4 regions of the Fictibacillus sp. NPDC058756 genome follow, and region 2 is predicted to be linked to each of the others. Evidence: riboswitches for the same ligand, from Rfam matches in the RefSeq annotation. Region 2 holds a riboswitch; each other region holds the start of a gene.
The links. A riboswitch is a leader RNA that binds a small molecule or an ion and turns the genes downstream of it on or off. The one in region 2 is predicted to bind S-adenosylmethionine.
Positions count from the first base shown of each region.

Region 1: linked by a shared signal. The riboswitch ahead of ACFW35_RS04695 (alpha/beta hydrolase) and the one ahead of ACFW35_RS08755 (YezD family protein) in region 2 are both predicted to bind S-adenosylmethionine.
Region 3: linked by a shared signal. The riboswitch ahead of ACFW35_RS19750 (methionine ABC transporter ATP-binding protein) and the one ahead of ACFW35_RS08755 (YezD family protein) in region 2 are both predicted to bind S-adenosylmethionine.
Region 4: linked by a shared signal. The riboswitch ahead of metK (methionine adenosyltransferase) and the one ahead of ACFW35_RS08755 (YezD family protein) in region 2 are both predicted to bind S-adenosylmethionine.

Region 1 is NZ_JBHYPU010000001.1:945,963-953,475, reverse strand. It holds gene ACFW35_RS04715 (tartrate dehydrogenase) at 1-551, opposite strand, end outside; gene ACFW35_RS04710 (sigma-54 interaction domain-containing protein) at 712-2,550, opposite strand; gene ACFW35_RS04705 (hypothetical protein) at 2,957-3,130, opposite strand; gene ACFW35_RS04700 (MetQ/NlpA family ABC transporter substrate-binding protein) at 3,170-3,991, opposite strand; SAM riboswitch class I at 4,118-4,234, opposite strand; gene ACFW35_RS04695 (alpha/beta hydrolase) at 4,293-5,102, opposite strand; SAM riboswitch class I at 5,183-5,297, opposite strand; SAM riboswitch class I at 5,489-5,605, shown strand; partial or broken gene ACFW35_RS04690 (ArdC-like ssDNA-binding domain-containing protein) at 5,613-5,872, opposite strand; gene ACFW35_RS04685 (LysE family transporter) at 6,107-6,694, opposite strand; gene ACFW35_RS04680 (helix-turn-helix domain-containing protein) at 6,806-7,360, shown strand; gene ACFW35_RS04675 (glycosyltransferase family 2 protein) at 7,423-7,513, opposite strand, start outside.
Region 2 is NZ_JBHYPU010000001.1:1,731,887-1,739,399, reverse strand. It holds gene cobA (uroporphyrinogen-III C-methyltransferase) at 1-300, opposite strand, end outside; gene ACFW35_RS08780 (DUF3906 family protein) at 313-534, opposite strand; gene ACFW35_RS08775 (nitrite/sulfite reductase) at 549-2,177, opposite strand; gene cysC (adenylyl-sulfate kinase) at 2,192-2,791, opposite strand; gene sat (sulfate adenylyltransferase) at 2,757-3,953, opposite strand; gene ACFW35_RS08760 (phosphoadenylyl-sulfate reductase) at 3,978-4,682, opposite strand; gene ACFW35_RS08755 (YezD family protein) at 4,790-4,933, opposite strand; SAM riboswitch class I at 5,020-5,125, opposite strand; gene ACFW35_RS08750 (sulfite exporter TauE/SafE family protein) at 5,339-6,250, shown strand; SAM riboswitch class I at 6,292-6,396, shown strand; gene ACFW35_RS08745 (homocysteine synthase) at 6,518-7,513, shown strand, end outside.
Region 3 is NZ_JBHYPU010000007.1:6,302-13,814, reverse strand. It holds gene pdxS (pyridoxal 5'-phosphate synthase lyase subunit PdxS) at 1-845, shown strand, start outside; gene pdxT (pyridoxal 5'-phosphate synthase glutaminase subunit PdxT) at 850-1,434, shown strand; T-box leader at 1,472-1,689, shown strand; gene serS (serine--tRNA ligase) at 1,761-3,035, shown strand; tRNA gene ACFW35_RS19755 (tRNA-Ser) at 3,313-3,405, shown strand; SAM riboswitch class I at 3,619-3,726, shown strand; gene ACFW35_RS19750 (methionine ABC transporter ATP-binding protein) at 3,794-4,807, shown strand; gene ACFW35_RS19745 (methionine ABC transporter permease) at 4,800-5,462, shown strand; gene ACFW35_RS19740 (MetQ/NlpA family ABC transporter substrate-binding protein) at 5,478-6,293, shown strand; gene ACFW35_RS19735 (deoxynucleoside kinase) at 6,964-7,513, opposite strand, start outside.
Region 4 is NZ_JBHYPU010000001.1:1,031,795-1,039,307, reverse strand. It holds gene ACFW35_RS05210 (UDP-glucose dehydrogenase family protein) at 72-1,400, shown strand; gene metK (methionine adenosyltransferase) at 1,594-2,799, opposite strand; SAM riboswitch class I at 2,961-3,092, opposite strand; gene pckA (phosphoenolpyruvate carboxykinase (ATP)) at 3,354-4,937, shown strand; gene ACFW35_RS05195 (MFS transporter) at 5,074-6,360, shown strand; gene ACFW35_RS05190 (TetR/AcrR family transcriptional regulator) at 6,314-6,931, shown strand; gene ACFW35_RS05185 (alpha/beta hydrolase family protein) at 6,948-7,513, opposite strand, start outside.

The DNA of each region.
Region 1 (7,513 bases), 790 kb from region 2:
ATCCTTTTCCTCGATCTTTTTTCAGCAAGGGAATAGGCATAATTGATAACTCGTTCTGTTCCGTATCTCGTAAAGACATTATTTTGTACCGCAAGTTCAAAGGGAGTGTTTTCATGTAACCTCCCTCCCATATTGGAGTATTCTCCTTCTGTGTTTTCACGCACTACGACAAAATCCAGATCTTTATGGGCTTTATACCGTAGAGGACTCTCTAAACCTCTTAATAGTTTAATAGGCCTCAAATTGATATATTGCTGAAAGGCCCTGCGAATGGGCAGGATCAATTCCCATACTGAAATGTGGTCAGGAACAGTTGGTGCACCGATGGCACCAAGCAAAATCACATCGTAATCCCGCAGAATGTCCAGGCCATTTTCTGGCATCATCTTTCCGTGTTTTAAATAGTAATCACAATTCCAATCAAATGTGTCAATGGAGAAATGAATGCCCCCGTGCAGTTCCTCAATTTTCTTTAATGTTATTAACCCTTCTGCCATGACTTCAGGCCCAATTCCATCTCCAGGTATGGCCGCTATTGAGAAATGTTGCAAGCTATCACCTCATTTTTTTGTTTGCCAATTACTAATGCAAGTTTCATGCCAATTCAGTTAATTTTAAATATTCTGAATTATTTGGGTATAATAGGGCAAACAAAAACAGTGATTCTACTTCATTCGTTTTATTTCGCATCATCTGTTTCAAAATAAAACATCAAAGCTTGTATTCTTTGATTTTACGCCAAAGGGTCGATCGGTCAATTCCAAGAGATTTTGCCGCTTCTGCCCTGCTTTTATATTGTTGAAGCGCACCTTGAATTAAATCTTTTTCATTCTCTTTAATAGTCGCAATACTGGAACTGGCAGTTGTTTGAGTTCTCTTCTTTCTAAGTTTAGGATAATAAAATGAGGCATCTTTAGCCGTTATGACTGAACCTTGTTGAAGCAAAACGATTCGTTCTAAAACATTTCGCAACTCACGAATATTTCCTGGCCAGTGATAGTCTTGTAAAACGGAATAAAAATCTTCATCGATCACTTTAATTTGCTTTTGATGCTGTTCATTAAATTGCTCTATAAAATGACAGGTAAGCAAGGGAACATCCTCTAGTCTGTTTCGCAAAGCCGGCAATTCAAGTGAAAGTACATTTAAACGATAGTATAAATCTTTTCTAAACTGCTTCTTTTCAATTTCGTCTTCGATGTTTGTATTGGTTGCTGCAATAATCCGTACGTTAACAGGAATGGTTCGTTGTCCTCCGACTCTCCGGATCGATCTTTCCTGCAGAACTCGTAATAAGTGAGCCTGAATTTGCAATGGCATTTCTCCGATTTCATCCAAAAACAAAGTTCCTCCATGCGCCAATTCAAACAGCCCTTGCTTACCACCTTTCTTTGCTCCTGTAAAACTGCCTTCTTCATAACCGAACAATTCAGTCTCTAGTAAATTTTCAGGAAAAGCGGCACAATTAACGGCAACAAAGGGACCAATTGCCCGACTGCTTTGCAGATGGATTCCTTGTGCAACCAATTCTTTTCCTGTTCCAGATTCTCCTGTAATGAGTACCGTTGCATCTGTTTGCGCAAAGATCTTGGCCTGTTCTTTAGCTTCACGAATCCCTTGGACTTCCCCAATAATGTCCTCTAGTCTGTATTTCGCTTCTAATCCGTTTTCATGCAATTTTTTCCTTAGTTTCATTTCCATTCTTTGCAAGTCGGTAATTTCTTTAAAATTAGATACCGCGCCAACGACAGTGTTGTTAAGAATAACGGGGTAACGGTTAATAATGATTTGGCGATCAAGGATCTTGGCTACATCACCTATTTCTTTCTTACCGGTTTGCAGTACCCTCAGCATATCGGAATGTGGGATATATTCTGTAATGTTCCGTCCCACCACATCTCCTTCTAGTCCCAGATATTTTTTCGCATTATTATTGGTTAGTGTTATTTTTCCTTGCTTGTCTACCGCTATTAAACCATCATGAGCAGAATCGGCAATGGCTTGTACCTGGTATTTTTCTTTAAACATCTCTTTCGTCACATCAGTTAAATTCATTGCCTGGCGTATTGCGGAAACCACAGTATCCATTGAAGGATGAACATAAAAGAAATTTTCATTTGTTCGTTTAGACATAGGGAGATTACTTTCCCAAGAAGGAACAAGAAATGTTGTGTTTTTATTGGCATTACTGAGTTTAATAAATTCTTTGCTGCAAATATCAAAATGGTTATGATACATCAGAAGATTTTCAGTGTCTAACCACTTTTTTTCTTCATCTGACACCATAATTAAGAGATTTTGTTCATAAAGATTTTGTTCATTAATCGTTTTTTCGAAATCACTTAAATGAAGGGAAAGAGGTACAATTGGGATAGAAAATGATTGAACCTCATTTACATAAGGTGAAGGAGTAATCAGAACAAAAGGGTTCATCATATGATCGATAATCGATTTTTTAGAATGAAGGCAGGTTGGTTGAATACCTTGTTTGATTAATAGTTGAATGAAGATAGCTTCTAGTGTTTTATTTAATTTATACAAAGCGATCATTTTCTCTACACTCCCTTCTTTGTTTTATAATTTAACATATAAATGCAAAAATAGAGGCTAGGTAAAGTAATATATACTTCAATAAAATACTTTTATAACAATAACTTCAAGTCCTGCCTTTGAAGCTTATTTTGTATGTCATTTTTATTGTAACATGTCTTTTTCAGCTTTTTAGTCTTATCTATTGACCTTCTATTAGCTGGTATTGCGGAATAATATGATGAAGAGCTTTGTTCAATTAGTAACCAATTACTTAGAGTTCTTTATCCAACTTAAAGAAGAAGTAATTTACTTGGTCAGTTTTATTGTGATAAGTCGGAAGTCTATTTATCTGGGGAAAGAAATCGCAACTGCTCCGTGCAAAAAACAAAAAGCAACCGATAACCAGCTGCTTTTTGTACACTTGCTATAACTTTTTCTGCAGTTCCTGAAATTCCTTATATTCTTGTTCCAATTTGGCTAAAGGAAGTTTGTGATAATAATCCTTATCGCTTTGCTGATACTCTAATTTAGCTACAGAAAGAATATAAGTAATGATTCTTCGCCTGCGCTCGTTTACACGATCAGATAAGATTCCCAATGTCATTCACCTCGAAAATAAGACGTAAATAACCTCACTTTACTCCGTCACAGCAAGCACAGAACCTTTGTATTCTTTGTCAATAAAGTCTGTGATCTCTTTTGAATGAAGCACTTCAAGCAATGTTTTGATCGCTTTTTTATCTTTGTCGCCTTCACGAACCGTGATGATGTTCGCAAATGGTGATTCAGATCCTTCAAGAGCTATAGAATCTTCTTTCGGATTCAAATTCGCATCAATCGCGAAGTTTGTGTTGATGACAATCGCGTCTCCTTCATCATGCTCATACGTTTTTGTTAATAGACCTGGATCGATGTCTGCCACAAATTCTAAGTTCATCGGATTTTCTACAATATCGCTAAGTTGCGCTTCATATCCCTTTCCTTCTTTAAGCTTGATTAGTCCTTCTGCTTCAAAGATTGAGAGGATGCGACCATGCTCGGCAACAGAGTTACTCAAGATAACTTTCGCACCATTCGGAAGATCCTTCAATGACTTATGTCTCTTTGAATAAACGCCCATCGGCTCAAGGTGAACGGCGCCAGCATTTTCAAACTTATACTTCGGGTTGTCTTTCAATTGTTGTGTTAAATATGGAATATGCTGAAAGTAGTTCGCATCGATTTCTTTTTCATATAGTGATTTGTTCGGTAAGATATAGTCTTGGAATTTAACAATCTCTAATTCTATGCCTTTTTCCTTCAAAAGTGGTTTTGCTTCTTCCAGGATCTCAGCATGCGGTACGTTGGATGCCCCAACTACTAGTTTTTCCGTTTTCTCTCCGCCACTTGCTGATGATCCACAAGCAGCTAATACAAACACTGCCACACTTGCGAATAAAACTTGAATCATTCTTTTCATTTTTCTTTCTCCCCTATCCCCAATTTTTCTATAGTTCTTTGATAAAACTCTTCAAGAGGCAGAATGCAAAAAAACCTTCTGAGCTCATAAAAGAGACAAAAGGCTTTCTCGAAAAAATCCGATTTCCTCTCATCTCTCAGCTTAACTGCTGTTAGATTTAGCACCGTTTCCATACTGACCGTTCAGCATGAATGGTTGCCGGGCTTCATAGGGCTAGTTCCCTCCACCTGCTCTTAATAAGAGTATTCCTATCAAATTACTTTGTATTATTACAGAATTTACTATTAATGTCAATCACTTTTTAAACACTTTTTTTCAAAGTAGGGTTTACATCTGCAGGAACATATTTTGAAAGCCATAACGATGTTGCAGATATAAGCTGTTTAAAATGCGGAATAGTTGAAAACGTATGGCTGGCAGCTTCAATTAAAACCATTTCTGCACTTCCCTTTATCCTTTTTTTGGCATGGTAATAATATTCTGAGCAATATACAGCATCAATGACGATGTCTCCTGTTCCATGAATGAAAAGTACGTTGCCATTATATTTGTACAGATCGTCAATCGGTGAAAATGGCTTGAGAGATGAAATGAAGTCATCAGTAATTGCATATCCTAAATGATCAATAACGTTATCTAACTGATTGTTGTATCCTACAATTGTCGTAATATCTTCATATGGTCGTCCAACAGCTGACCATAGGATAATATTTCCGATTCGATTATCTATCGCACCTGTACAAACAGCTACAGCACCACCTAAACTATGGCCGATCAGCGTAACACTTTCGGAATTAATGCACGGAAGAGACCGGCCAAACGAAATGGCTGCTTGCGTTTGATCGATTAAACAATAAAACCCATTCTCTCCATACTCACCTTCACTTTCACCGCATCCAGCATAATCGAAACGCAGAACCGCATACCCTTGTTTAACAAGTGCCTTTGCGGTTTTTACGAATAATCGATCCACACCAATTCTTGTACTTGTAAACCCGTGGCAGATAATGATGAGTGGATATGCTCCTTCTTCAACAGCTTGTAGTGAGGGATAATGAATCGTATGTGCCAGCACTTTACCTCTCCACGTAAAACACTCAGGTTTTGTCATAATTGTTCTCCTTTCCGTCTTTATTCAACAAAAAAACCGTGTTCATGAGAGAACACGGCTGATACTTAGGTCCGTTCGTCCTCTCATCTTTCAGCGTAAGCTGTTAGATTTAGCACCGTTCCGGTATAAAATAATGTACACCGATGGTTGCCGGGCTTCATTGGGCTAATTCCCTCCACCTGCTCTTAATAAGAGTTTTTATTAAATTTAGGATAATGATAGAGGAAATGTAATTTGGTGTCAACAAGAATATTGTATTAGACTTGCCATGAAAAGCTTTTTATTCACAAAATACGCAATATCAATTAATAATTTTGATGAAAAAATATTGCTAAAGTTCTGAAAATAGATATAATTAAGTTTATTAAATGAATAGGTACTTGATTTCCTTATCAAGAGTGGCGGAGGGACTGGCCCTGCGATGCCCGGCAACCGCTGTTTTCTTCTGAAAACAGTATGGTGCCAATTCCATCAGAACATGAAAGTGTTCTGAGAGATGAGGAAGAGTTTTTACAAGCTCTTCCTTTTGGGTTGAGCTTTTTTTATTAGAAATAAACGTTGAAAGGAATTAAAGTTTGCGCCTTTTTTCACCCTCCCTCCCGCTTCTTCGATCTGCTTGAACGTCGCGTACTCTCCAGCTCCGAGCAAGAACGTATTGATTCCTCGATACGGCTTTTGTGTCTTCCAGTTCACCGCTCCCCGTTCACCCAATGCCTTTGCCAAGGAACAACACCGCTCTCAAGCTCCTCTATGATTCTCTCGGTCACCATCTCGTAAACACTCTTTCTCATTTTTATTCTCCTCCTCATATTTTTTTGTCTTCCGAAGCGAATTGTGTTCCCTAAAGGAATGGAGCAACTCCACCTTAATTAATAAATTCATATTCTTATTCAATAATCCTACCCTTTAGCTGAATAAGAAAAGCTGCCTGATAAGACAGCTCAATCTTCAAGAAATGCACCCTTTTGTTTAAGTACAATATTTCACAAACTTTTTCGGCTTACTTATTTCTCTAAAAATATGGATACGGCACTATATAAAAGTAATAAAGCCATAACCACATTAAAATGACTTTTATATCTTGTTAAGAATTTTTGAAACAAGGAACCGAACAAACTCCAGCAAACAGTGCCTACAAAACCGACAAAAGCAAGAAACAGTGAATATAAAATTAAGCTTATATTAGTAGTGTAAAATGGTATGACAAATGTAGACATAGCTGTGATTCCATACAAAATAACTTTGGGATTTATGAATTGTAAAAGCATTCCTGTATAAAAGCCATTATGGTTTATATGGTCATTTTCCTTATTATCCTTCTTACTAAAAATTATCTTTATAGCTAAGTACAACATATAGATAGAACCAAAGATAGTCATTCCGAATTCTATTTTAGGAATGGTATTTTTTAATAACAAATTAAAATAGCTGCACAATATCATAATGACAAAAAAACCAGTACCAACCCCTAAGCAAAACTTTATGGTCTTTTTGAATCCATACTTATTAGCAGATAACATTGCCATTATATTGTTAGGACCTGGAGTAAAAGTAGTAACAAATACGTATAACAAAAATGATAATGTAGGCAAAATAAATCCTCCTCCGAATGTGTGTTATAATGTCTAAAAAGTCATTATAACGTCTTACGTTATATTGTAAGATATTGACGTTATATTGTATATAGTCTAAGGAGTGTTTTTATGGAAGAGATTAATCGCATCGTTGCAAATAATTTAAAGGCTTTGAGAGAAAGTAAGAAATTAAGTCTTGAAAAAGTTGCTGAGCTTACTGGAGTTAGTAAAACGATGATTGGACAAATTGAAAGAGGTGAATCTAGTCCTACCATTACAACAATCTGGAAAATAGCAAATGGGTTAAAAATTTCGTTTACTTCACTAATAAATTCACCGCAGCCTGACACAAAGGTAGTCCTGAAAAGTGAGGTGCAAATACTAACAGAGGATAATGGAAAATACCGATTATATCCTTATTTCCCATTCCAAGATAATCGACGATTTGAGGTTTATTCCATTGAAATAGAAAAAGGCGGGTATCTTAGTTCTGAATCCCACGGAGAAGGAACTGAAGAGTTTTTAACTGTTTTTGATGGTGAATTAACAGTAATAGTAAATGACACTGAATACACCATATCAACTGGAGATTCTATAAGGTTTAAAGCAGATAGATCTCATTCTTATCATAATTCTGGAGAACTATTAACGCGATTAAGTATGGTTATACATTATACAATATAAAATCCCCGTTTTTGGGAACGGGGGATTTATATTGTTATTCTTGAGGAATCAAGGGGTTTTCTTTATGCCGCAGATTTCACTTCCGTATCATAATTTCTTCCGGTTCTTGCTACCTTATTCCAGCTTTTCTTGTTAAAGAAGTAACCAATGGTA
Region 2 (7,513 bases):
TGCTTCCTCTCCGCCTCTACCGAAGACGAATGGGTCGCCGCCTTTAAGACGGGTTACTGTTTTGCCTTTTTGAGCGTGCTTTACTAAAAAGCTATTGATTGTTTCTTGTTTCATGGAATGGTAGTTTGGCAGTTTGCCGCAATAGATAAGATCGCACTCTGGTTTTGCATGAGCTAAAAGTTCCTTATTCACCAATCGGTCATACAAAATCACGTCTGCTTTCTGTATGCACCGCAAGCCTTTTACAGTAATTAACCCTGGATCGCCAGGGCCGGCTCCGACAAGATAAACTTTTCCCATCATCATCACTCCTTAAGGATTTAGTATGGTTTCCCTTTCATATAGTACAAACCCATTACCGCTCCGGATTTTTTTCTTTTCGTAGAGTGAAATCTCCTCAACATTTGGCTGTTTCAAAAAATACTTTTCAAGTTCAACATCTACTAGCTGAAACGCCTGTTCATCTGTTGAAGCGGCTATTACAACAGGAATAACTTCTGATTTTAAGCTCACTTCAAACCGGTATAAATACATAGGAAGACCTCCTTTTACGAAACTTTTTCTTCTAATTGCTCTGAGATTTGATCTAGCTTTATTTGAAGAGGTTCAAGACCCACCCTGTTGATATAATCGAAAAAAGTTTCTAGAGGAAGCTTCGTTTCTTTAAAATGATCCAGAAAACGAACTAGTACTTCATCAAGAAGATCAGCATGAAACTTTCCTTTCAGCTTTTCATTAAACTTTCCACCATCATCAAGTGTTCCGCCAACGTAAATCTCAAAGGCTTGCACCATCTTTTTATCTTTTGTTTTTAACAGTACGCCTTGCAGACCGATATCTGCGATCTGACGCTGTCCGCAAGAGTTTGGACAGCCGACCATATGAATCCTTACCGGTACGTCAAGTGTGATTCTCTGATCCAGGCTTTCAGCGATTCGGCGCATTCTTTCTTTCGTTTCAACCAGTGCTAGATTGCAATATTCAATACCCGTGCAGGAAACAGAATGGCCGATAAAAGAAAGAGGCTGTGTCGTGATTCGTTTAAAGATATCTTCTTGAAGCAGCGATTCAACGTTTTCGTGTTTCACGTTAGGAATAATTAAGTTTTGAGAATTTACAGTTCGGATCTCACCGTTTCCATATAACTTTGCTATTTCTGCAAGCTTCAGCACTTCATCCGCATCTAATCGTCCGACTGGCACATTAAAGCCAATATAGCTTAATCCTTCTTGCTTTTGAGGATGAACACCATAGAAATATCCGCCGTTCCAGCCTTGAAGTGCATCTCTGCCTTTTGAAGGAAGCTGTCCTGTATATTCTAAGAGTTTCTCTTTGAATTTTTCTGGTCCCCAGTCTGCCATTAAAAATTTAAGTCGCGCGAGGTGGCGTTTTTCCCTATAGCCGTAATCACGGAAAATGGTAGTAATCGCAATAGCTACTTCTTTTACCTGATGCGGTTCTATAAAGACATCAAGCGGCTGCGCTAAGAACGGCCGCGACGATAAACCACCGCCAATCTTAATATGAAAACCAGGAATCTCTTGATCATCAACTTCTTTATAAGCCGGAGTAAAGGCTACACAATTAATCTCTGCATGCGCACTGTTATTCACATTAGAACTGATGGACACCTTATATTTTCTCGGCAGATTAGAAAAATCTTCATTGTGCTGAAAGAATTCATACACTTCTTTTACAATCTCTGATGTATCAAATAGTTCATGAGGATCTATCCCGGCAATCGGATTCCCCATAATATTTCTCGTAATATCACCGCATGCCCCTGCACTTGAAAGCCCAACCTCTTCTAAACGTTTAAATATATCCGGGATTTGTTCAATGGTCAGCCAATGAAACTGAATAGCCTGTCGTGTCGTGATATCAAACACGCCTCTTCCATAATCTTTGCATATGTGAGCAAGAGCTTTTACTTGTTCGTAGCTTAAAATGCCAGATGGTACATTGACCCTCATCATGAAGTATCCATCTTCTTTCGGTCGCTGTAAGTACAGACCTGCCCACTTAAAATTGTCCCACTCTTCTTTCGGTATAGAGGCGAATCCGTTTTTTGAGTAATGAGGGATATCTTCAAATATTTTTAATCCGTCTTTTACGAGCTTCCTTTGTTCTGTTTTATTGAGCTTAGGATTATCAGCCCACGCTTTTTCATATGCCATATTATCAGTCCCTTTTATATAAGTTTTTTCTCTTGCAAAAAAGTCAAAATTGCATCTACACTCTCAGATACATTCTTTTCATTTGTTTGAATCGTAAGAGCAGGAGACACCGGTTCCTCGTAGGGGGAATCGATTCCAGTGAAATCAGGAATCTCTCCTTTGCGAGCTTTGCTGTACAGTCCTTTCGGGTCCCGTTTTTCACATTCTTCGATCGGGCATGAAACAAAGATCTCGACGAATTCTTCTTCTGAAACAATCTCTTTTGCTCTTTCACGGTCTTGTATAAATGGTGAGATGAATGCTGTCAGCACAACTGTTCCATTATCTACAAACAGCTTAGAAACTTCAGAAATCCTGCGGATGTTTTCTGTTCTGTCTTCATCTGAAAACGATAGATCACGGTTCAATCCATTTCTGATGTTGTCACCGTCAAGCACATAGTTTCGGATGTTTTGTTCATAAAGCTTTTTTGCTAGTGCATTAGCAATGGTGGACTTTCCTGATCCGGACAATCCTGTAAACCAAAGGACAAAGCTCGAATGATTGTTTTGCTTTCTTCGATCTTCTTTTGTTATGGAACTATCGTGCCAGACGGTATTGTGCAGTGTGCTCATTTGTACCTCCTTTAAGTTGGTTTTCTTCATGTCGTTTTAATCCATCGATCAATACTTCAACTACTTCCTTGCGGCTGAATGTACTTGGAGGCAATTCCCCATTTCTTAGAAGTTCTCTTACTTTCGTTCCAGATAAAATCACATGATGTTCACTCGAATGCGGACACGTTTTAGAAGAAGCCATGGCCTCACATTTTGTGCAATAGAAGCTGTGTTCAAAGAAGAGTGTGGTGATACCGATCTCATCGGCGGTAAACTGTGAAAAGATCTCCTGAGCTTCATACGTCCCGTAATAACTGCCTACACCAGCATGATCACGGCCAACAATAAAATGTGTGCAGCCATAATTCTTTCTCACAAGTGCGTGAAAAATGGCTTCGCGCGGTCCGGCATAGCGCATCGCTGCAGGAAATACAGCAAGGAATACACGGTCACTCGGATAATAGTTTTCAACAAGTACGTGATAGCTTTCCATGCGCACATTTGCTGGAATATCATCTGACTTTGTTTCGCCGACAAGCGGGTTTAGAAATAGACCGTCAACAGTTTCTAGTGCAGTTTTTTGAATGTATTCGTGTGCACGATGCACAGGATTTCTTGTTTGAAAACCAACAACTGTTTTCCATCCCAAACTGCTAAACTTCTTTCTAGTTTCACTTGGGTCCAGGTGGTAGTTCTTAAAGGATTTTTTTTCAGGGCGTTTAACGAGCGTGATTTCCCCGCCTACATAAATCGTTGGTCGCTCCAGCAGCTTCTTTACGCCTGGATGTTCTATGTCAGAAGTTTTATAGACTTTCTCTGCTTCAATATGCTTATCTGGGAAATAGATATCCTCAACTTGCAAGATTCCGTATGTCTCGCCATCACACACGAGCCGAACATCTTCTCCTGTACTAAGAGATTGTGCGGTTTCATGGGTCACTGGCAATGTAATCGGGAGACTCCAAACCGTTCCATCACTCAGCCTGATACGATCTACGACAGATTGATAGTCTGCTTTATTTAAAAAACCGGTTAATGGGCTGTATGCTCCGATCGCTATTAATTCAAGATCACTAAGTGCTGTTGCATCGAGTTCAACTTCTTTTTGTATGTGCTCATACGGTGTATCCGGTCTAAACCGATTAATTAATGTTCCTCCGTGTGCATGTAAAGTTGCCATATTGTTTCTCTCCTCCTATTTTTCTTAGCCTTCATGAAGACCGCATTCTAGTTTCCCAGTTCCTGACCAGCGGCCGGAACGGATATCTTCGGGGTCAATAGCGGCTTTAGTGCAAGGTTTACAGCCGATACTTGGATACCCATTATCGTGCAATGTATTATACGGCAGATTATGTTTATGGGCGTATCGCCATATGTCTTTCCACGTCCAGTGAATGAGCGGGCAAATCTTAATACTGCGGAAACGCTCATCTTTGTTAATAAACTGCGTGTTTTTCCTCGTAGGCGACTGTTCACGGCGCAATCCTGAAAGCCATGCTTTTACGCCGTTGAGCTCTTCTTCTAAAGGGATTATTTTTCTAATGCTGCAGCACTGATTTGAATTTACCTTCCAAAGCTCTTCACCATGATTAATTGCCTGTTCCTCAAGTGATAAGGCGGGTGTCTTAAGCTTAATTCTCAACCATGGATACCTTTTCTTTGCAGCATCAATCACTTCGTATGTTTCCTGAAAGTGCAGCTGCGTATCCAAAAAGACTACTTGAGCATCTGGTTTGACCTGGGAAACAAGATCTACTAAAACACTTCCTTCGATTCCAAAGCTGCACGCATATACGAGATCGTCGCCATACATTTCATACGCCCATTTCAGGACATCTAATGCACCTTTCTCAAGGTTGTTACTATTAAACTCTTGGATGTTGTTATCCCATGTTTCATAAGTGAGCAATTTTTTACCTCCTTCATGAAAAACAAATAGACCAACAAAAAAGCGGCTTTAACGTTTTAAGGGACATGCCCTTTACGTTAAAACCGCCTCTAGTTTTCTAGTCAGCGCTATTTAATTCGTACCTTTTCGTTTTTTTCGAGTTGAATCACTTTTCCATCTTGCACAATTAAAGTTATGGATCCAAATTTGATGTTGCTCAGCATTTTCTGAAGCTGAGGAAGAAAATCGTTTTCACTCTTTTCGTTCGCCACTCCACTGGCCTCCCTTTTTTACAAAATATCTCTAATAAAATAAAAAAACCTTCCCATTTCGGAAAGATAGTGGAGGTAAACGTATTACCTTATCTTCCAAAATGTAAAAACATTCTGCTGGAGTTAGCACCTTACGAATCGCAGGTTGCCGGGTTTCATCGGGCCAGTTCCCTTCACCACTCTGGATAAGAGTTTAATTTTTAAAAATCATATCACATCTGAAACAGATATCAAGCCCTAATTTTTTTATTTTTATTTTTTCTGAAAAAATTAAACCTGCAGTTGACAATTTGTCTTCCTGGAACATATAGTAATAACTAAAATTTCATCCGCATTGCTGATCGGAAAAACCGAAGGCTCTTAACATGACTTGTTAAGGGCCTTTTTATTTTGAGGAGGATTTTGATGAAAAAGTTAATAGTTCTAGCGCTTATTGGACTTATGGCACAGCTGATCGACGGCTCACTTGGAATGGCATATGGGGTTACTTCGACTTCTCTGCTCTTGGTAGCGGGGATTGCGCCCGCGGCAGCCTCCGCCTCTGTCCACCTTGCTGAAGTTGTGACAACAGCTGCATCAGGAGTATCCCATATCAAATTTGGAAACGTTGATCGACAGGTGGTTCTCCGTCTAATACTGCCGGGCTCGATCGGCGCATTTTTAGGAGCTTGTTTTTTAAGCAGCCTTCCAGGAGATATTGTGAAACCCTATGTTTCTCTATTTCTTATTATTCTTGGAATCTATATTTTGTTTCGTTTTCTCTATAAACTTGGAGAAACAAAGACGGCACCCTCTGATAACTCTTTTTCAAAAAAACAGCTTATGCCCCTTGGCTTACTAGCGGGATTTTTGGATGCGACAGGGGGTGGTGGATGGGGTCCTGTAACAACACCTGTCCTTATGGCAAAAGATATGAAAACTAGAAAAGTTATAGGTTCCGTTGATACGAGTGAATTTGCTGTAGCTGTTTCAGCATCTGCTGGTTTCTTTATTTCATTGGGCTGGGAGCAAGTTGAATGGCTATGGGTTGGTGCCCTCATGGCAGGCGGTATCGTTGCAGCTCCTATTGCAGCATGGCTTGTCCGAATAATTCCCGCACACATTTTAGGGGTTTTAGTTGGAGGACTGATCATCATAACTAATGTTAGGACACTGTTTTTAACCATTGGTTTGTCATCTCATGTAATGATTGCCATTTATTTTGTTCTTGCAGCATTTTGGGCAGTAGGCATTATCTATACAGTAAAAAGCATTCCGAAAAAAAGTAATGAAGAAAATAAAAATCCGAAATATTTAAAAAATTCAGTTGACTATTGATTGCTAGCTATGTATTATAGTCCTTAATTCAATATTCAATCTTCTTATCCAGAGAGGCGGAGGGACTGACCCTATGAAGCCCGGCAACCAGCAGAAATGCATGGTGCTAATTTCAGCAGAACAGCTTACGTTCTGAAAGATGAGACTTCGATCGTGTGATATCATCGGGACCTCTTCTTTTGGAAGAGGTCTTTTTTAATGGATAAGTTGAATCTGAAATTCATATTGGATGACAAAAAAATTTAAACAATAAGGAGAGATTTGAAAATGAGCGAACAAAAAAGAGAGTACGGGTTTGAAACAATTTCATTGCATGAAGGACAGAAAGTAGATACTGCTACAGGTGCTCGAGCGGTACCGATTTATCAGACAACATCGTATCAGTTTAACAGTACTGAACATGCAGCAAATCTATTTGCTTTAAAAGAATTCGGAAATATCTATAGCCGTTTAATGAACCCAACACAAGATGCGTTTGAACAGACGATTGCAAAATTAGAAGGCGGTGTGGGGGCACTAGCTGTTGCTTCCGGTCAGGCTGCCATTACGAATGCTATTTTCAATATCGCTGGATCAGGCGATGAAATTGTTGCCTCTACTTCTCTTTATGGCGGAACGTACAATCTCTTCTCTGTGACTTTGCCAAAACTCGGGATCGAGACACGGTTTGCTGACATCGATAACCTTCAATCGTTTAAAGATGCAATCACAGAAAAAACAAAAGCAGTGTATGTTGAAACAATTGGAAACCCAAAAATTGATGTAGCAGATATCGAAGGTCTTGCTAATATTGCTCATGATGCCGGTGTCCCGCTTATTGTTGATAACACGCTTGCTACACCTTATCTTTGTCGTCCGATCGAGCATGGTGCTGATATTGTCGTACACTCCGCAACAAAATTCATTGGCGGCCACGGTACATCTGTTGGCGGTGTAATCGTTGATTCAGGCAAATTTGATTGGAACAACGGTAAGTTCCCTGGCTTAACAGAGCCAGATCCAAGCTACAAAGGCATCGTTTATACCGAAGTATTCGGTCCGCTTGCATATATTTTAAAAGCTCGTGTCCAGTTGCTTCGTGATTTGGGTTCATCCATCTCGCCATTTAACTCATTTTTGTTTATTCAAGGGCTGGAAACCTTGTCATTGCGTTTGGAGCGGCATGTTGAAAATACCCTTAAAGTAGCACAGTTCTTAGAAAACCATCCTTCAGTAGATTGGGTAAATTATGCTGGTCTCGCTAGCAGCCCCTATTATGAGTTA
Region 3 (7,513 bases), on a different contig from region 2:
CAGAAATGCAAAAAGGCGGCGTCATTATGGACGTTATTAACGCTGAGCAAGCACGTATTGCCGAAGAAGCTGGTGCAGTAGCAGTAATGGCATTAGAGCGAGTCCCTTCAGATATTCGTGCAGCAGGCGGGGTAGCACGTATGGCTGATCCAACAATTGTAGAAGAAGTTTTAAATGCTGTATCTATTCCTGTGATGGCAAAGGCGCGTATCGGACATATTGTTGAAGCACGCGTGCTTGAAGCAATGGGTGTTGACTACATCGATGAGAGTGAAGTGTTAACACCTGCAGATGAAGTTTTCCACTTGTTGAAAAGTGATTACACTGTACCTTTCGTATGCGGCGCACGTGATCTTGGAGAAGCATCTCGCCGTATTGGTGAAGGTGCATCAATGCTTCGTACAAAAGGTGAGCCTGGAACAGGAAACATCGTTGAAGCCGTTCGTCACATGAGAATGATTCAAGGACAAATCCGCAAAGTTGTTGCAATGAACGAAGATGAGCTAATGACTGAAGCTAAGAACTTAGGTGCTCCATTTGAAGTACTTCTTCAAATCAAAAAAGCAGGCAAGTTACCTGTAGTTAACTTTGCAGCAGGGGGTATCGCTACACCAGCTGATGCAGCACTCATGATGCAGCTTGGTGCAGACGGCGTATTCGTAGGATCTGGAATCTTCAAATCTGAGAACCCAGAAAAGTTTGCTCGTGCAATCGTTGAAGCAACTACACACTATCAAGATTACAAATTAATCGCTGAACTTTCAAAAGGTCTTGGTACTCCTATGAAAGGCATCGAAATCTCTACACTGGCTCAAGGTGAACGCATGCAGGAGCGAGGCTGGTAATTACATGCTGAAAATCGGAGTTCTTGCTTTACAAGGAGCAGTACAGGAGCATGTTAAAGCCATAAAAGCTTCTGGAGCTCAAGCTATAGCGGTAAAACGTGTAGAAGAGCTTGAGGATCTTGATGGCTTGGTAATGCCAGGCGGTGAAAGTACAGCGATGAGACGATTGATCGATAAATATCTATTCCTTGAACCGTTAAAGGAATTTGCAAAAAACAAGCCTATATTTGGTACTTGTGCAGGATTAATTTTGATGGCAAAAAGAATTCAGGGTCAGGACACAGCTCATCTGGAGCTGATCGACATGACAGTTGAACGCAACGCGTTTGGCCGCCAAGTTGACAGCTTTGAAGCTGATCTTATGATTCACGGAGTCGGTGAAGATTTTACAGGCGTATTCATACGAGCACCGTTCATCGTTGAAGTAGGTCCTGAAGTTGAAATACTTTCAAAGCATAACGACCGAATCGTTGCAGCCAAACAAGGTCATTTCTTATGTGCAGCTTTCCATCCGGAATTGACGGACGACCACCGTTTACATCAGTATTTTGTAAAAATGGTGCAATCCAACAAAGAAGTAGTTGCATAAAATAGAAAAATGCTGTACATTACTATAAAATCATCATAAAAAATCAATGACAGGAACTAGTAGCAAAAATGACTTTGTTTAGAGAGTCGGTGGCTGGTGAAAACCGATCAAAGTGTTTTGTGAATCCATCCTCGAGTGAAGAGCCGAAGGTAAGTAAGCTTTTCCGGTAAAGAACCGTTATACTTAAATGAGCCGGCAGTAGGCATAGTTCTATTGCAATCAGGGTGGCAACGCGGGTTAACTCTCGTCCCTGTTTCTAATGTGATCATTAGGAGCAGGGGCGGGAGTTTTTTGATTTTTTATAACGAATAAAGGAGGAAATAAGTATGTTGGATTTAAAATTTGTCCGTGCTAATTTTGAAGAAGTGAAACAAAAACTGTCTGCAAGAGGGGAAGACCTTTCTGGTTTGGATCAGTTTGAAGCACTCGATCAGCGCCGCCGTGAATTAATCGGTGAAACGGAGGCTTTAAAGTCTAAGCGTAATGAGGTATCTAAACAGGTAGCAGAATTCAAGCGTGAGAAAAAAGACGCTGACCAACTTATTACTGAGATGCGTGAAGTAGGAGATAAAATTAAGACGATTGATGATGAACTTCGCCAAGTAGAAGAAGATCTTCACGGAATTATGCTGACGCTGCCTAACATACCGCATGAAAGTGTCCCTGTTGGAGAAACAGAAGATGATAACGTACCGATTCGCCACTGGGGGGATGTACCAGAGTTTTCTTTTGAAGCAAAAGCACACTGGGATATCGCAACTGACTTGAACATTGTTGATTTTGAACGAGGAGCAAAGGTAACAGGAAGCCGTTTCGCATTTTATAAAGGTCTTGGGGCACGTTTAGAGCGTGCACTGATCAACTTTATGATGGACCTTCATGAAGACGAACACGGGTATACAGAGGTTCTGCCTCCATACATGGTTAATCGTCAAAGTATGACAGGAACTGGGCAGCTTCCTAAGTTTGAAGAAGACGCATTTAAGATTCGTGAAGAGGATTATTTCCTGATTCCAACATCAGAAGTACCTGTAACAAATATGCACCGTGAAGAAATTCTAACAGCTGATGAGCTTCCAATTACGTATGCAGCATACAGCGCGTGCTTCCGTTCTGAAGCGGGGTCTGCAGGACGTGACACTCGTGGTTTAATACGTCAGCATCAGTTTAATAAGGTAGAGCTAGTACGCTTTGTTAAGCCTGAAGATTCTTACGATGAGCTTGAAAAGCTAACAGGTCATGCTGAAAAAGTACTGCAGTTTCTAAACCTTCCATACCGTGTACTAAGCATGTGTACGGCTGATCTCGGATTTACAGCTGCTAAAAAGTACGATATCGAAGTATACCTTCCAAGCTACGGTGAATACCGCGAGATCTCTTCTTGCTCTAACTTTGAAGATTTTCAAGCGCGCCGTGCTCAAATTCGTTTCCGCAGAGAAGCGAAAGGCAAGCCAGAATTGGTTCATACGCTAAACGGATCTGGATTAGCGATCGGACGAACAGTAGCAGCAATTTTAGAGAACTACCAGCAAGAAGATGGAACGGTTATCATTCCGGAAGTACTTCGTCCATACATGGGCAATAAAGAAGTAATCAAGTAAACCAAAAGGGGCTGTCCCAAAAGTAAGTAAACTTACTTTTGGCAGCCCAAATTTTTTATTTTACAAATAAAAAATAAATAATGTCCCCAATTCCAGCTATCATTTCGAGGATTTTCGGCGATAAGGCTCACCTTACCCCTCGTGGAAAGCGATCACCTGGAGTGGAAATCAACCTCTTGTAATAGCGATAAAGTTGCGAAAAAAGATTTTATTTTTTTATAAAATTACGTTGACACTATATTTACTCACATGTTATTATAGTTCTTGTCAGTCACGCGGAGGTATACCCAAGTCCGGCTGAAGGGATCGGTCTTGAAAACCGACAGGGGTTTAACGACCCGCGGGGGTTCGAATCCCTCTACCTCCTCCATATACATATTCAACCTCATCTGAGCTTATCAGATGAGGTTTTTTGTTGTTTCTAGTCATTGATCAGCGGCGAATCTCTTAGTTCACTGTAAAAAAATTTTTCCTTATCCTATATGACATGTAAGCGCTAACACTTTAAAGTAGTAAAAAATGTTATTGACAGAACTTTTCGACAGGTAGTAATATGTCAATTATAACTTAATCAAATAATCAACACTTATTAAGAGAGACTGAGGGATCAGGCCCAATGACGTCCGGCAACCTCCATTATGGAACGGTGCTACTTCCTGCAGAATGATTCATTCATTCTGGAAGATAAGTCGATGTATGTCTATTCGCCCTCTTCCATTGAATGAAGAGGGCTTTTTATATTGAAGGAGGACAGAAATATGATTGAAGTGCGTGATGTAACGAAAATATATTCCGCTAAAGGAAAAGACATTGTTGGGGTCAAGAATGTTTCACTCACGATAGAAAAGGGTGAGATATTCGGAATTGTTGGCTACAGCGGTGCTGGCAAAAGCTCTCTCCTCCGTTGCTTAAATTTATTAGAGAAGCCAACATCAGGCGAAATTTTAATCGACGGTGTCTCCATTACGAAATTATCTAAAAAAGAACTTCGGGAAGAACGGCTAAAAATAGGAATGATCTTTCAGCATTTTTATCTTATTAGTGCAAAAACCGTATATGAAAATATCGCATTTGCGTTAAAAGCTGCGGGAAAAAAGAAAGATGAAATTAATCATAAGACTCTTGAACTATTACAGATGGTGGGGTTAGAAAATCAAAAGAATCAGTATCCGGCTCAGCTGAGCGGCGGACAAAAGCAGCGGGTCGGAATTGCACGGGCACTTGCCAACGATCCAAAAGTTTTGCTTTGTGATGAAGCTACTTCTGCACTCGATCCAAATACAACAAAAGCTATTCTTTCGCTTCTGCAATCCATCAATAAAAAGCTTGGCATCACAATTGTCCTTATCACACATGAGATGGAAGTCGTAAAAGAGATCTGTCACAGGATGTCAGTGATGCAGGATGGAGAAATCATCGAGACAGGTGATGTTTATAACTTATTTGCACATCCGGAGAAAGAGTTAACGAAAACGTTTATTAGCAGTGTTATACAGATGAACCTTCCTGAACCGCTCTTAAAGGGACGTAAAGGAGTGGTGATTAAGATTCATTTTAAAGGCGCGATAGCAGAAGAAGCAGTCGTTTCTGAACTCTTCCAAAACTTTAAGGTAAAAGGAAATATTCTTCACGGAAAGATTGAATACATCCAGGAGACGCCGCTCGGGATTTTCATTATGGAACTGATAGGTGAAGAGGCGGAAGTTAAGCGTGCCATCGCTTACATTAAAGACCGAATCGACAATTTAGAGGTGGTGAAACAAGTTGCTTGATTCTTTGTACAGCATCCTGCCAGATTTGAATAAAGCATTTTTTGAAACGTTATACATGGTCGCGATATCTTTAGGTGTTTCTCTGATAGTAGGCCTTCCATTAGGAGTAGCCCTGTTTGTTACAGACAAAGGTTTAATGTTTGAAAACGTCTGGATTAAACAAATTGCAGGTATTTTAGTAAATCTGATCCGATCAGTACCTTTTATCATTCTTCTCGTAGCTCTGCTGCCTTTAACTCAGCTGATTACGGGTACGACGATCGGTCCAACTGCAGCGTCAGTATCACTGTCTGTAGCCGCTATTCCATTCTTCGCACGTTTAGTCGAAACCTCATTAAGGGAGATCGATAAAGGTGTGATTGAAGCGGCAGTTGCCGTAGGAGCAACGCCATGGATGATCATCCGAGAAGTGCTGCTTCCTGAAGCGAAACCTGGGATCGTTCAAGCGATTACTGTCACAGCAATAAGCTTATTAGGCTACTCTGCAATGGCAGGTATTGTAGGGGGCGGAGGAATCGGTGACTTTGCGATTCGATTCGGCTATTACAGATACGACAACACAATCATGTTTACAACGGTTGTTCTGCTGATTGTCATTGTGCAGCTTTTGCAGGTCATTGGTGACGGAGTAGCTCGAGCGGTAAATAAAAGATAAAAAAGGGGATTCAATATGAAAAAAATAATACTTACACTATTCACTGCTATTGCTGTACTGGCTTTAGCTGCTTGCTCTTCCACATCAGGGGCATCAAAAGATAAGGAAGTTACCCTTGGAGCAACTGCTGGTCCTTACACAGATATGGTAAACAAAGCGATTAAACCCTCTTTAGAGAAAAAAGGCTATAAAGTAAAGGTTGTTGAATTCAGCGATTATATCCAGCCAAACTTAGCGCTTTCTAAAGGTGACCTCGATGCAAACCTTTTTCAGCATAAAGTGTATATGGAAAACTTCGCAAAAGAAAAGAATCTTAAGCTTTCTGAAGTCATAATTGTTCCTACAGCCCCAATGGGACTGTATTCTAATAAGTTTAAATCGATAGAAGAGATAAAAGAAGGAAGCACGCTTGCGATTCCTAATGATCCTGTGAACTTAGCACGAACGTTAATCATGCTTGAAGATGCTGGACTTATTACGATAAAAGAAAACATCAATCAGCTGACCGCGTCCGAAAAAGATATTAAAGACAATCCGAAAAACTTAAACTTTAAACCGTTAGAGGGAGCCCAGCTTCCGCGTGCCGTACAAAGTGCGGATGTTGCTGCAGTACCAGGAAACTTCGCGCTCGCTGCAAAAATGGATCTCCTGGACGCGCTTCAGCTTGAAAATATGCCTGATACGTATCGAAATCGTGTAGTCGTTAATACGAAAGATCTTGAATCGGCATTTGCAAAAGATATAAAAGAAGTAGTGGAATCCAAAGAATTTGAAGAAGTAATCGATAAAGAGTTCAAAGGCTTCGGCAAGCCTGAATGGATGAAAAAATAAGTGGTTGCTTCTACTTCATGATGCTCGCATTCTTTGGAGCGGGTGGTGAACCTCCTCGGCGCGACTTAGCCAATTGAGGTGATTGTTTTTTAAAGAAGAAATATATGAATATACGATGAAAATGAACCGGCTCTAATCAAAAAGAGCCGGTTTTTCATTTTTTATTGAAAATTTGCCCCTTATGACACGTATTTTCAAATGTTAAGGCGTGGTGTAATCGTGTAGTTTCAATCGTTGGGGCGGAAGTAGGGATGCACCGGGCGAAACGAGGTGCAAATGGGGTTGAAAACAGAGTTCATTGGGCGAAACGAGGTCAAGTTGGGGCGAACGTGTAACAGATAAAAGAACACGTACCGTAAAGTCCAAACTATCAGCCGTTTACATTCAAAACGCTTTTATAATAAAAAATACAGCCCCGTGTCAACTTAATGACTTACGGGGCTTTTTATGCTCTTCTCTAAATTGTTGCTTTTGGCTTTAGTTCATTCTCTTCACTGACAAGTTGATTGGAGTGCAAGGTGCGAGACTCCTGCGGGATTAGCGGGACAGGTGAGACCCCGGCAGGCTTGATTAGCCTAGGGGGCTCACCGCACGCCCCGCGGAAAGCGAGCAACCTGAAACGGAAATCAACCACTTCCAAAAGCAACAAAGCTTGCGAAAATAACATACTTTATAAGCGAACTTCTCTTTTTGCTTCAATCTTTTGTGCGATTTTTACTACGATATGATCGATCGATTCAGGGTTTTCACGAAGATCATAGTCGTTAATGTTTACACGGAGTACCGGACATGAGTTAAAAGATGCGATCCACTTTTCATAGCGGTCGTACATTTCTTCCCAATACGATACAGGTGTCTCTTGCTCCATTTTGCGTCCTCGTTTTTGAATACGAGCTAAAATGTCATCTAAAGAACCTTCCAGATAAATCAAACAATCCGGTTGAGGGAAGTAAGGTGTCATCACCATTGCTTCAAACAGGTGGGTATATGTTTCATAGTCCACCTCGGACATATTCCCTTTATCATAATGCATGCGGGCAAAAATGCCTGTATCTTCATAGATGGAACGATCCTGAACAAATCCTCCGCCATAATCAAACATTCTTTTTTGCTCTTTAAATCGTTCAGCTAAAAAGAAAATTTGCAGATGAAAGCTCCATCGTTTGAAATCATGATAAAAATTTTCTAAGTATGGATTGTTGTCGACCTTCTCCATAGAT
Region 4 (7,513 bases), 700 kb from region 2:
GTAATCTGTTGTTACAATACGTAAAGAAAGCATCATTCAGTCTATACACTATTGTAATAAGGGGAGAAGTAATGAAACTTGGCATATTTGGTGTTGGATACGTAGGACTTGTAACGGCAGCAAGCTTAGCTGATAAAGGTCATACAGTATTCATTCATGATACAGCAAAAGAAAAAATAGCTGCCTTGCAATCTGGAGGCATACCCATATTTGAAGACGGTCTTGAGCCTTTGCTTCACCAGAATTTCAACAGATTATCTTTTACTCATGATGTCCATAAAGTTATTTCTGAATGTGATATTATTTTCATCTGCACCGGCACCCCTCAGGACGAAAATGGCAAAGCCGACTTATCACAGGTGGAGTCTGCTGTAAACGAGATAGCCAGGCATAGTTTATCAGATAAGATTATTGTAATTAAAAGTACTGTTCCCCCTGGTACAACTGAAAAAATGGAGCAGATAGCAAATAAACAAACCAGTGATTCAAACTTTTCTTTTGCCCACAACCCTGAATTTCTCAGGCAAGGAAAAGCAGTATATGATTTTATGAACCCTTCAAGAATTATAATTGGAGCATCAGACAAAAAAGTACAAGAAATATTGAAAAGTTTATACAGTGCTTGGGATGCGCCGATTTTGCAAACAGATGCAAGAAGTGCAGAACTGCTTAAATATGCTGCAAATTCCTTTTTGGCGATGAAAATTTCATACATTAATATGATCTCACAGCTAAGTGATCAATTAGGAACAAACATTGATGATATAGCGTCCGGAATTGGGTTAGATCCAAGGATCGGCAGTGACTTTTTAAAAGCCGGAATTGGTTTTGGCGGCTCATGTTTTCCAAAAGATTTAAAAGCAATTGAAAATGCGGCAGCAGACATTGGTGTTGAACTGCCTTTTATCGGTCAGACACTCGATATTAATGAAAAACAAGGTGAGCTCTTTTTCGAAAAAATAAAGGCTTACGGGAAAGATTTAAAAAATAAGAAAATAACACTCCTTGGACTTTCATTTAAACCAAATACAGATGATATACGCTCTGCCCCATCCATTGTTTTATCAGAAAAACTGGTGAATGAGGGAGCTCGAGTCACTGCATTCGATCCACTCGTGAGAGATTTCCCCGTCGAAGGTGTGCACATTGCTCATTCTTTTGAATCAGCCATAACTGATTCAGAAATTACAGTTATCGTTACTGAATGGGATGATTTTAAAAAACTTTTGCTGGTTGAAAATATTAGGAGAATGAAGCAGCAGCCTGTTATTTTTGATGGGAGAAACATGTTTACTCTTGAAGAGGTCAAAAGTGCTGCTGAACAGTATCCTCTAAATTATGAGTCAATTGGAAGACCTCAAGTTAGCAGTTTAGGTGTTAAAAATCAGATATTTGTATAAAAGGATGCCTGCCATTTAAAAATGGCAGGCTTTTTAATATTATTGTGTTTGAGATGCTGAGTGAAAATCTGATAATCGCACGTTAATTTATTAAATCACACGTTATTTAAAAGATACGAAATTTTCGACAAAGCGCTATATTCATCAAAACAAAAACAGACTCCCATTTATCAGGAGTCTGTTGTTTAACTAATTAAATATTTGCTTGTTTCTTAAGTTCTTCTGCCTTGTCAGTTTTCTCCCATGGAAGGTCGATATCTGTACGGCCAAAGTGACCATATGCAGCAGTTTGCTTGTAGATTGGACGGCGAAGATCAAGCATCTTGATGATTCCAGCCGGACGAAGATCGAAGTTGTTGCGAACTAATTCTACAAGAACTTCTTCTGATACTTTACCCGTTTCAAAAGTGTTTACAGCAATTGATACTGGCTGAGCCACACCGATCGCATATGCAAGCTGAACTTCAACTTTATCTGCAAGACCTGAAGCTACGATGTTTTTCGCAACATAGCGAGCAGCGTACGCAGCAGAACGGTCAACTTTAGTAGCATCCTTACCAGAGAATGCTCCGCCGCCATGACGTGCATAACCACCGTAAGTATCAACGATGATTTTACGTCCAGTTAGACCAGCATCACCTTGTGGTCCGCCGATAACGAAACGGCCTGTAGGGTTGATGAAGTATTTTGTGTTCTCATCAATTAACTCAGCAGGAACAACTGGCTTGATTACTTTTTCTTTAATATCTTTTTGAATTTCTTCAAGTGTGTTCTCTGGGTGGTGCTGAGTAGAAATAACGATTGTATCGATACGTACTGGCTTATCGTTCTCATCATATTCAACTGTTACTTGAGTTTTTCCATCTGGACGCAAGTAAGGAATTTCTTCAGACTTACGTACTTCAGTAAGACGGCGAGATAATTTGTGTGCTAATGAAATCGGAAGAGGCATAAGCTCTTCTGTTTCGTTACAAGCAAATCCGAACATTAGACCTTGGTCACCTGCACCGATTGCTTCAATCTCAGCATCTGTCATAGAGCCTTCTCTTGCTTCTAGCGCTTGGTCTACACCCATTGCGATATCAGCAGATTGCTCATCGATAGAAGTCAGTACTGCACAAGTTTCAGAATCGAAACCGTATTTTGCACGGTCATATCCGATTTCTTTAATTGTTTCACGTACAACTTTTGGGATATCTACATAAGTAGAAGTTGTGATCTCACCAGCAACAAGTACAAGACCTGTTGTAACAGATGTTTCACATGCTACACGTGCATTAGCATCATTAGCTAAGATTTCATCTAGAATTGCATCTGAAATCTGGTCACAAATCTTATCCGGATGACCTTCTGTTACAGACTCAGATGTAAATAAACGACGACTAACTTTTTTGGACAAATTAATATCCTCCCTTAATTGCTTTCAGTATGATACGGTACTTTATTCTTATCTATTTTGCATTGTTTATGTTCTTACCTTGAAAAAGGCATAAAAAAAGCCCTTCCCTGTTTCACATATCATTCACGAGGGAAAAGGTTTAAAATAAAAATGCCTTCATCCTCTTATTGTCCAAGGTTATTTTCACCTTGCAGGTTAGCACCTTTTCATTTTAAGCAGATCCATTAATCTCCGCTTTCATGTCGGTTGCTGGGTTTCATAGGGCCTGTCCCTCCACCTACTCAGAATAAGAGTAGCCGTTCTCGAAATATAATAGCGCAATGACCTCATGATGTCAATAGAAATCCCTTTAATATCAATAGGAAGAAGCTGAATTTTGTATTTTTTTGATATCGCTTTCAATATGATGGAGATTCCTGGTGTATTTAAGCCTTTTTTTTTGGATTAAGAACTTTTCTGATGCGCTTTCATAAAATAGTATACATTATTTAAATTAATGTGTTATACTAATTTTCGAATATATCACTCTAGGATAAAGGATGGTACTGTCTGATATGAATACTTTGGAATTTACGACAACCTTAAATGAACTTGTGACCCGTGAAACAACTCACCAGAACTTGCCTGTTCCGGTTTTAGTAGAGAAATCATTAACAAGAAAAGAAGGCATTCTTACTTCTACAGGTGCACTTCGAGCAACCACGGGGAAATACACAGGTCGGTCCCCTGAGGATAAATTTATCGTTGAAGATGCATCAGTAAAAAAATCCATTGACTGGGGCAAAGTAAACAAACCATTTTCACCTGAAAACTTTGATAAATTATATAAAAAAGTACTTCAATACTTAGGCACTAAAGAAGAGTTATTCTTATTTAAGGGGTTCGCTGGGGCAGATCAAGAGTACCGTCTTCCTATTCAAGTTATTAACGAATATGCATGGCACAATTTATTTGCACATCAAATGTTTGTGCGTCCTAATGAAACTGAACTTGCTTCACATGAATCTCAATTCACAGTAGTTTCAGCTCCTGGCTTCCAAGCAAATCCTGCTGAGGATGGAACAAACTCTGAAACGTTTATTATTATTTCTTTTGAGAAACGAATCGTGTTAATCGGTGGTACTGAATACGCTGGGGAGATTAAAAAATCAGTATTCTCTGTTATGAATTACTTGCTTCCTGAAAAAGGAATCCTTTCTATGCACTGTTCAGCTAACGTTGGAAACGAAGCTGATGTAGCTCTTTTCTTCGGCTTATCCGGAACTGGGAAAACAACACTTTCCGCTGATCCTAACCGACGCTTAATCGGTGACGATGAGCACGGATGGGCTAATACTGGTGTATTTAACGTCGAAGGCGGTTGCTATGCAAAGACAATCGATCTTTCCAAAGAAAAAGAGCCGCAGATTTGGAATGCCATCCGTTTTGGAAGTGTATTAGAGAATGTAATGATCGATGATGATTCCCGTATTGCTGACTATAAGGATTCCACATTAACTGAAAATACAAGAGCGGCATATCCTGTTGATGCGATTCCAAACATCATTCAGCCAAGTGTGGCAGGTCACCCAAATACAATTATCTTTTTAACAGCTGATGCCTTCGGAGTATTGCCTCCAATCAGTAAATTAACAAAAGAACAAGCGATGTACCATTTCCTATCTGGATACACAAGCAAGCTTGCTGGAACTGAAAGAGGAGTTACTTCACCGCAAGCAACTTTCTCAACATGCTTTGGTGCTCCATTTCTTCCGTTGCCTGCAACTGTTTATGCAGAAATGCTTGGCAAGAAAATCGATCAGCATAATGTTCAAGTATTCCTTGTTAACACAGGCTGGTCCGGTGGAGAATACGGTGTCGGAAGTCGTATGAATTTATCTTACACTCGTGCTATGGTTCAAGCGGCACTTGAAGGTGAGCTGACATCTGTTGAAACTGTTTTAGATCCTGTATTCGGACTTCACATTCCAACACATTGCCCTGGTGTTCCTGATCAAGTTCTTCAGCCAAAGAAAACATGGGATAATCCGGAACAGTATGATATAAAAGCAAAAGAACTTGCTGCTAAATTTAAGGCTAACTTTGAAAAATTCAAATCCGTTTCTTCTGAAATCACGCAAGCAGGACCACTCGCGTAATCATCTTAAATCAACCCTACCGTTATCCAGCGGGAGGGTTTTTTGTTATTTATTAGAAAAAAAGAGTTGTAAAGTGACATCAGTGTCATTTATAATAACGACATGGATGTCACTTTAAAAACCGGGAGCTGATTACATGGAACAATCGGAAAAATTATTAAAAAACAAACCTTATCAATTTTTGATTTCTGCTCAACTGATTTCCAATCTTGGGGACTGGCTGTCAATTCTTGCTGTGTTCACACTGGTGGGGCTTAAATGGGAAGCAACACCACTACAAGTTTCGTTAATTATCTTGTCTCTTGCCCTCCCAATGACTTTACTGGGACCTGTAGCAGGTGTCTTGGCTGATCGTTGGGAACGCAAATACATTATGATTATTTCTGATACGGCAAGAGGTTTCATTATTTTTGGTCTCGTTTTTGCTAATGAACTTTGGCATGTGTATACTTTATTATTTGGTTTAGGTATTTTTTCGGCTCTCTTTACACCGGCCAAAAACGGAAAGCTAAAAGAAATTGTGCCTGATCACCACATGCAGCAAGCTGCCTCAATCAGTTCCATAATTGAGAGCGGCACGAAAATAATCGGACCTGCAGTAAGCGGTCTTCTTCTTGCACTATGGAGTTTCAAGATCATCTTTATTCTTGATGCAATAACCTTTTTGCTATCCGTTCTTCTCCTGCTTAAGATTCCAGCAAACCCCTCACAAATTCTAAATGAAGAACACGAAGAGAATAAGCTAAAGAAGAACTTTATCAAAGAAATGCTTGATGGCTTCTCATTTATTAAGGGTATTCCTGCTATTATGTACGGAACGCTTTTAATGGCTGTTACCATGTTCGTTATTCAGATGTCCGATTCACAGTTCGTTACTCTCTTTAGAGAATTAAAAGAAGTATCACCACGATTAATTGGTACTGTTATGACCGCTTCTGGAGCAGGATTTTTAGTTACTGGAATCATCTTGAGTAAGTTTGAAATTAAAAATGCGATTAACGCTATGGCAGGAGGAATATTCACACTCGGTTTAGGATTTGGAAGTCTAGCTATCCTTACTGATTATAGTCTTTCCAATCCTATGTTTTGGGCACCTTCTATAACATTTTTAGCTTGTGTTGGAGCTGGTTATGTTTTTATTCCCTTTCAGTCCAATGTATTAAAGCTAACTCCCGAACACATGACCAGCCGTACATTCGGTACAATTGGAAGCATCATGACGTTTTCCTCTTTAGTCGGTCCTATTGCTGGTGGATTCTTAGCAAATTTATTCGGAGTAATCCCTATCTTTATAGTTACATCTAGTGGATTGTGCTTTATAAGTATGATAGTTTTTATTTTAAGAGTACAGTCTAAAGGGAAAAAAGGAGAACCATATGTCACCGAAAGTAACGGAGAGCCACAAAGAAGAGCGGAAGCGTAGCATACTAGAGGCTGCAAAAAAGATATTTATTAAAAAAGGTTATGAAGCCTTTGTCATGCAGGATGTAATTGATGCTGTCGATTTAAGCAGGGGCGGTGTTTATTCATACTTTTCCAGTAAGGAAGACTTGTTTTTATCTATATTAGAAGATTCAAATCGTACTTACAGTAAAGAAATTAAAGATATAGCTAAACATCCATCAATCTGGAATTCATTGGTAAATGATTTTGAAGATTATAAATCTGCTGATGATACAGAAGATTTGTTTGGAGCTGTACAAATCGAATACTTCTTAATCAATAGACTGCTGCCTGAGAAAAAAATCTACATGAAAGAACGATATGAATTTGCCATTGAACATCTTATGAACTTATTTGATGAAGGCGTAAAAAAAGGTGAATTCAACCCCAAATACCCTTTAGATACAATTGCAAGGTATTTTATAACTTTTAACGATGGGATAAATATAGCCACAATCTTCCTTAATAAAAAAGATTTAAATTTTAACGCTCAAATTGATATCTTCTTGTCTCATTTAGCCAGTATGTTAGGTGTAAACCAACAAAAATAAAAGGAGCTGTTTTCATTCAGCTCCTTTTTCCCTGCTCCTTCATCCACTCACATAGCGCATATGTTATTTTTCTGTTTTCTTTTGGCGGGAAGTAATGTGTATATTCGGGATATATCCAAGTTTCACAAGTTTTTCCGAGTTCTTCTAACCTTTTTTCAATCTTAAGTGTGTGCTGTACACTCACATTTTCATCTCTCATTCCGTGAATACATAATAAAGGCGCTTGTAATTCACTACAGTAATACAAGGGTGACCGCCATTCGTATTCTTCAGGATACTTTTCTGGGGTGCCGCCGATTACCCTTTTCATCATCCGGCGCAAGTCTTCTCTTTCCTCATAAGTGACAGCCATATCTGTTACACCGCCCCAAGTAACTACAGATTTAATTTCAGGGTACTTCATAGCAGTAAACAGTGCCATCGGACCGCCTCTAGAAAAACCAAACACATGGATTTCATTGTCATCAACTTTTGGAAACTGTTTCAGTACTTCAAATGCAGCAAAGGCATCTGTCCGGTCCTTACCAGCAAAGTCTTCGTTTCCCTCTCCACCTTGGTTTCCTCTGTAATATGGAGCCATTA